Regions from separate parts of the Cytobacillus sp. FSL R5-0569 genome, predicted to be linked through region 3. Evidence: riboswitches for the same ligand, from Rfam matches in the RefSeq annotation. Region 3 holds a riboswitch; each other region holds the start of a gene.
What was found. A riboswitch is a leader RNA that binds a small molecule or an ion and turns the genes downstream of it on or off. The one in region 3 is predicted to bind lysine.
Positions count from the first base shown of each region.

Region 1: another riboswitch for lysine. It lies ahead of MKX78_RS17355 (aspartate kinase); the one in region 3 lies ahead of MKX78_RS19410 (Na+/H+ antiporter NhaC family protein).
Region 2: another riboswitch for lysine. It lies ahead of MKX78_RS23140 (transporter substrate-binding domain-containing protein); the one in region 3 lies ahead of MKX78_RS19410 (Na+/H+ antiporter NhaC family protein).

Region 1 is NZ_JBBOWW010000001.1:3,426,701-3,428,974, reverse strand. Features, by position in the region: gene uvrC (excinuclease ABC subunit UvrC) at 1-840, shown strand, start outside; lysine riboswitch at 910-1,090, shown strand; gene MKX78_RS17355 (aspartate kinase) at 1,245-2,274, shown strand, end outside.
Region 2 is NZ_JBBOWW010000001.1:4,568,427-4,570,700, forward strand. Features, by position in the region: gene MKX78_RS23135 (amino acid ABC transporter permease) at 1-188, opposite strand, end outside; gene MKX78_RS23140 (transporter substrate-binding domain-containing protein) at 371-1,216, opposite strand; lysine riboswitch at 1,346-1,530, opposite strand; gene MKX78_RS23145 (methyl-accepting chemotaxis protein) at 1,661-2,274, opposite strand, start outside.
Region 3 is NZ_JBBOWW010000001.1:3,833,592-3,835,865, forward strand. Features, by position in the region: gene MKX78_RS19410 (Na+/H+ antiporter NhaC family protein) at 1-1,176, opposite strand, end outside; lysine riboswitch at 1,349-1,533, opposite strand; gene MKX78_RS19415 (YunC family protein) at 1,658-1,960, opposite strand; gene MKX78_RS19420 (DUF72 domain-containing protein) at 2,022-2,274, opposite strand, start outside.

The sequences.
Region 1 (2,274 bases), 410 kb from region 3:
GTTGATTTGACGATGGCTGAGCAGCTTTTGGATGTAAAAATATTTATTCCTCAAAGAGGGAGAAAAAAAGAACTAGTGAAACTTGCCTATAAAAATGCAAAGATTGCTTTAAAAGAAAAATTCTCGCTTATTGAACGTGATGAGAAAAGAACGGTGAATGCAATAGAAAGCTTAGGTGAGGAGCTAGGAATTTACACACCCTATCGCATTGAAGCTTTTGATAACTCCAATATCCAGGGTACCGATGCTGTCTCAGCAATGATTGTCTTTATCGATGGTAAGCCTGCAAAAAGGGAGTATCGGAAATATAAGATTAAGTCAGTTAAAGGACCAGATGATTATGAATCTATGAGGGAAGTGACGAGACGGAGATATAGCCGGGTTTTAAAAGAAGGGCTACCCCTACCTGATTTAATTATCATTGATGGTGGAAAAGGACATGTTGAAGTCGTTCGAGATGTGCTTGAGAATGAACTCGGTTTAGATATTCCACTAGCAGGATTAGTCAAAGATGATAAGCATAAAACATCTCAACTTCTTTATGGAAATCCATTAATGATCATTCCCCTCGCTCGAAATAGCCAGGAATTTTATTTATTACAACGTATTCAAGATGAAGTGCATCGATTTGCGATTACATTTCATAGACAAGTTCGTGGAAAGAGTGCATTTCAGTCACTTCTTGATGAAATTGATGGTATTGGGGAAAAAAGAAAAAAGCAGTTATTAAAAGATTTTGGTTCTGTAAAAAAAATGAAATCAGCTAGTGTAGAAGACCTTAGGGAATCTGGCTTACCATTAAAAGTTGCACAAGAACTTTATGAAAAGTTACATGAATAGACATTGTCTGAAAAAAACAAATATGGTATAGTGTTTTTAACTTTATATCAAATCACTTTTTAACTTGAAAGTGAAGGTAGAGGTGCGAGTTTCATTAGTAAAAGTTCCTTAGAAGATTGAGCTTCGTTTGAAGGACTTTGAAAGGGAATATTCGCCGAAGTGAAGAAAGACTCAATATTTTCTTCGCTGGTTCTGCATTGAATAAATGCAGGATTGTCAAGACTATCTGTCTTGGAGGGCTATCTCACTGTGTGTACGTAGATTGTTCATACGTTTGACTACACAGCAATGGGATGGGTTTCATCTCATTGCTTTTTTTTATGCCGAATATGGGTAGAAATGTGTTGGTTGTACATACAGGCGGCAGGGAATAAAAACGAATGACTTGAAAGTAGGGGAGAAAAGTGGGCTTAATTGTACAAAAATTTGGTGGAACCTCCGTAGGCTCGGTTGATCATATTCAAAATGTAGCCAACCGTGTCATTGAAGAAAAAAATAATGGTAATGATATCGTTGTTGTTGTGTCGGCTATGGGCAAAACGACTGATCAATTAGTTGGTATGGCAAAAGAATTATCACCCGCTCCGAGTAAGAGAGAAATGGATATGTTGTTATCTACAGGTGAGCAAGTTACGATCTCTTTATTAACAATTGCACTAAATTCAAAAGGTTATGAGGCAACTTCCTATACGGGCTGGCAAGCAGGGATTAAAACGGAATCAGTACATGGTGACGCAAGAATCACTGATATTGACACAAAACCTGTTTCACAAGAGTTAAAGAAAGGGAGAATTGTTATCGTAGCGGGTTTTCAAGGTTTAAGTGAGACTGGCCAAATAACGACATTAGGTCGGGGTGGCTCTGATACAACAGCCGTAGCTCTTGCAGCAGTATTAAAAGCGGACAAATGTGATATATACACCGATGTAACAGGTGTATTCACAACTGATCCACGCTATATAAAAAATGCAAGAAAGCTTCCATCTATCTCATACGATGAAATGCTTGAATTAGCTAATCTTGGTGCAGGCGTTCTACATCCAAGAGCAGTTGAGTTTGCAAAAAATTACAATGTAAAGCTTGAAGTACGTTCTAGTATGGAACGAGAAGAAGGTACAATTATAGAGGAGGTTGCGGAAATGGAAGAGAACTTAGTTGTTAGAGGGGTTGCTTTTGAAGATGATATTACAAGGGTATCTGTACTAGGGATTAAAGACCCTTTAATAAGCCTTTCATCCATCTTTTCAATCTTGGCGAAAGAACATATAAATGTTGATATTATTATACAAAGTATTACAGATGATAAATCATCAGGCTTATCTTTTTCAATTAAAAACCAAGATCTTACAGAGACTGTAAAAATACTAGAAAAAAATCGAGAAGCATTAAGTTATGATCAGATTGAATGGGAATCACAATTGGCGAAAATCTCGA
Region 2 (2,274 bases), 730 kb from region 3:
ACTATTTTTAATAACAACCGTTTAGGACCATTCTCAGGTATTGGTATTGTTCGAAGAATGCCTGACAACAAACCAATTAGGGCACCGAAAACGGTACCAATTAAGGCAATGACTAATGTCACACCGGCGCCTCGTAAAAACATTGGCCAATATTCGACAACGATGCGAATAATCCATTCTATACTCATAACAATGATCTCCTTTTCTCTCATCATGATTGGCCATTACCAATCAATCTGCTAAGGATTTGCGCTTCAAAGGTTTAATACGACGGAGAGGATGCGCTACCCTAGTTGTTTATTTCTCATGTCTCTCCTAACCTTCTTCTCGATATAAAACCGGCTACATCTCATGCAGCCGGCTCATTTAGTTATTCTGCCGCTGGCTGATTCTCAATAGCAGCATCCATTAATTCTTTTTGCTCTTCTTCAGAAATATCTGCAAGGATTTCATTGATTTTATCTGTTAATTCGCTACCTTTTTTCACCCCTACTGCAATGGCAGTATCTTCTTCACTTGTCTCAAATCCTTCAGTAAATTCAACCATCGCAAAGTTATCATTAGCAGCTGAAGCACTTACACCTTCCGGACGTTCAGAAACATAGCCGTCAATAATTCCAGACTCTAATGCAACACGCATAGCAGGGAAGCTCTCCATAGCTGTTTGCTGTTGTACGCCGTCAATTTGATCAATTACTGAATAATGAAATGTATTTAATTGGGCAGTAACCTTTGCCCCACTGAAGTCTTGAATGGATGTGGCATTTTCGTAATCGCCACCTTTTTTCACTACCATGACTAAATCAGATTCGTAATAGTTATCGGAAAAATCAATCGTTTCTTTTCGTTCTGCTGTTGGTGACATACCAGCAATAATAGCGTCAATTTTATCTGAACTTAATGATGGTACTAATCCATCCCATTTTGTTTTCACAATTACTAACTCTTTTCCTAAACCTTCTGCTATCTTCTTCGCAATCTCAACATCGTAACCGCCTGCAAACTCTGAATTACCTTCAATTGCTACTGCGCCATTGCTATCATCCATTTGCGTCCAGTTAAATGGCGCATAACCCGCCTCTAGTCCTACGCGAAAAACGTCTTTATCTTCTCCACCTGAACCTGTGCTTCCTTCAGCCTCATCATTTGAACCACAAGCAGCTAGAAACATACTCAGTACTAAAGCCATAGCTAGTAAAGCAAATCTCTTTTTCATCTCTATTCCCCCTAATATATTTTTCTACTAATTAAACTATTCCGAATTAAGAAAAAGAATAACAAAAAAAGACCTGAGATGAACTCAGGTCCTTGTTATTCTTCCGCCTAAATCCTCTACTTTTCCCATTTTAGAGATAGTGCACCTTAATAAATCGGGTAAATTTATTAAGACAGTCCTGCAATTATTCACTGCAGACCCAACATGCTATACAAACGGGTATAGCACATTTCGGCGATATTTCCTTCTCTTTAGTCTCATCATGCCTTATCACTCTACTAAAGACTGTTAAATACCGCGCCTCTACCCCACCAGAAAAAGTGAGGTTTATTCAATTTGATATCTATTAGGCTACAATAGTTTAATAGCGTCTGTCAATATAAACTCTATGGAAAATTGGTCCTTTTTTCGCACAACCTTTTGATTAGAGCATAATTACCAATGTTAAGCTTGTTGGCTTGAAGCTAACTCTTTTAACTGTATGCTCAAACGATTAATATCCGCTACCGAATGATTTACGTTTGACACCATCTCATGTTCATCTTCTATGATAGCAACGATTTCCTCTGTAGCTGCGGCGTTCTCCTCTGATATATTTGCCATATTTTCAATCTGCTCTTGAATTTGTTCAAATTTTTCTGTGGCAGCGGAAACTTCATTGACACCTCTCACTAACTCTAAGTTGTTTTCTTGTAATGATGTTTGTATCTCGTTGAAAAAGGCAGATATCTCTGTTAGAAGTGCTTGTCCCTGCTTTACAGCACCTTCCCCTTCAAGAGAGCTTTTACGTGCTTCAAGAGACTGAGTGAAAAGAGTATTCGTCACTTCAGAGATCGCCACCGTGATTTCAGCACTTTGCTCAGCTAACTTCCTTACTTCATCTGCAACGACCGCAAACCCTCGCCCATGCTCTCCGGCTCTTGCTGATTCAATTGCTGCATTTAATGCGAGTAAATTAGTTTGATCGGCAATTTGTTTAATGCCTGCTAATAATTTATTCACTTGTTCCATACTTGAATGAACATCTGATACCGTCGATGCTGTCACACTAATCGTTG
Region 3 (2,274 bases):
AAATAGGATAACAGGGATAAAATCATGACTCAGATTCGATTGATTAATAACGCTAGCCAAGTACTCCCCTGTACCTAGTTGACTAATCAAATCTCCGAGTAACCAGGCAAAAATTAAGATCAATACTGATCCAAACATAGATTTCATCCCAACCCATGTAGCTTTCAAATAAAAATTACTCGTTAGTTTATCATCTTTCTTTAATACTTGAGCAAATTGTACGTAAGCAACAGCTAAACTCAATAATCCTCCGACAATTAATGATAAGGCCACATCTGTGTTTTCTAATAAGGATACTAACGACACATTCCCCTCTGCACCATTAATGCCTGTCCAAGCCATCATACTCACTGTTCCAATAAATAAAACAATGATTGGCCAAACAAGATGACCAACAGTCCCTTTCGTACTAATAGGTAATTCTTCTTGAACTTCGTCTTTCAACTGTTTCTTCTTATCAAATAGAATTCCTTGTTCAATAGCTTGTTTCTCATGTTTCTTCATCGGACCAAAGTCAATTTGCCCAACAACAATGATAAACACCATTATGATTGCCGCCCACACATAAAAATTTAACGGAATGATTTGCATGAAAGCAGAGAAAGCACTATAATCAGTTATTTTATGAGACACTAAAATCGAGCCAATTAAGGCGATAATTGATGCTCCCCAACTTGATATAGGCGAAATAACACATAAAGGTGCGGATGTTGAATCAATTAAATAAGCAAGCTTTACACGTGATACTTTTTGTCGATCGGTAACAGGTCGAGATACCTGTCCAACTGTTAGCGCATTAAAATAATCATCTATAAACAAAATCATACCTAAAACTACGGTTAATAACTGTGCACCCACTCTCGTTTTCACACGCTTCATTGCCCATTCACCAAAGGCACGACTACCACCCGATAGTGAAATAAATGCAGTAATGCTACCAAGAATAAGTAAGAATAATAGAATGAATATATTCCAAGTATTTAACCCTTCATCTGTTATAAAAAGTGCTATAAACGACGAGAAAAATATTTGTAGCGTATCTAGCGGTTGATATCCTCCAATTATGATAGCTGCTGTTAACGCCCCTAAACCAAGGGAGAGAATCACCCTTTTTGTTAGTATAACCAAAAGCATCGCTACCAAAGGTGGCAGCACAGAAATAAATGTACCTGTCATAAAAAGACCTCCTATTAGTATAGGAGCTATAGACATGAACGAATGCGTCTCATATCAATTAACGATCAGAGAAAGGTATCCTCCACTTTTCTTTGATCCTTAATTGATAATAAAAAAAGAGTAACGATAGAGATTCTATCATTACCCTTCAAGAAGTAACGTTATTCTCCATCACGACTGTAGCTCCCCATTATGGTTAATATACCTCCATAATGACAGTGTTACTCCTATTAAGAGCAACCCCAACAAATAAATATTGACGTACCTATTTGCTTCGGCAAATCTCCCTTTTATCAAAGTTCACTGTTGTCATCCTCACATTGATTACTAATGATGATTTGCGCCTCTACCCCATCGGATTGATAAGGCATTATTCAATTGTTATACATTATATCAAAATATAATTATTTATGCAAAACTCTATCAAAACCTAAAATATTCATAAATTTATTATTTTTAAGATATAGTAGGATACTATAACCTATACCATTCTTAATAGCGCTTCTCTACCGATCATCCCTTTTTTAATGCCTAATTCCTCTGCAGCAAAAGTGACTGATTCAAGTGGTGCATCTATTAGCTGTTGAATCGTTTTTACCCCTACTGCTCTACCAGCAATGACATGGCGATCTTTTAATTTTTCATTTAATAACGCAACGTCTAATGCACCACACATGATATATCCTTTATCATTTGATACGACTAACAAATTAGTTTTTGGCAGCTCCACGGATACAGTCATAAACGTATGACCATCCAAAATAACAGGCTTTAATTCAACCATGACCGTCCCCCCTTCCCTTTAACAATTTATGTTATAGGTAGAGATTCGGTGTACTCATTAGTTAAAATAAACCGAGTTGTTTTGGAGCTAATCCCTCATATTCAATTCCTAATATTTCTAGAATTTCCTTCGCATTATCCGCTGCGTCACCACCAGAATTATTATTAAATAGTACATAGACCTCCTTCGCCTCTTTTTGTAATTGCTTTAATCGCTCTGCCCACTCCAATAATTCCTGGTGATTATAACGGTATAGATAGCGAACTTCACGCCAATTTGGTTGTTTTTTATTTTGCCATCCATGAACATTACGA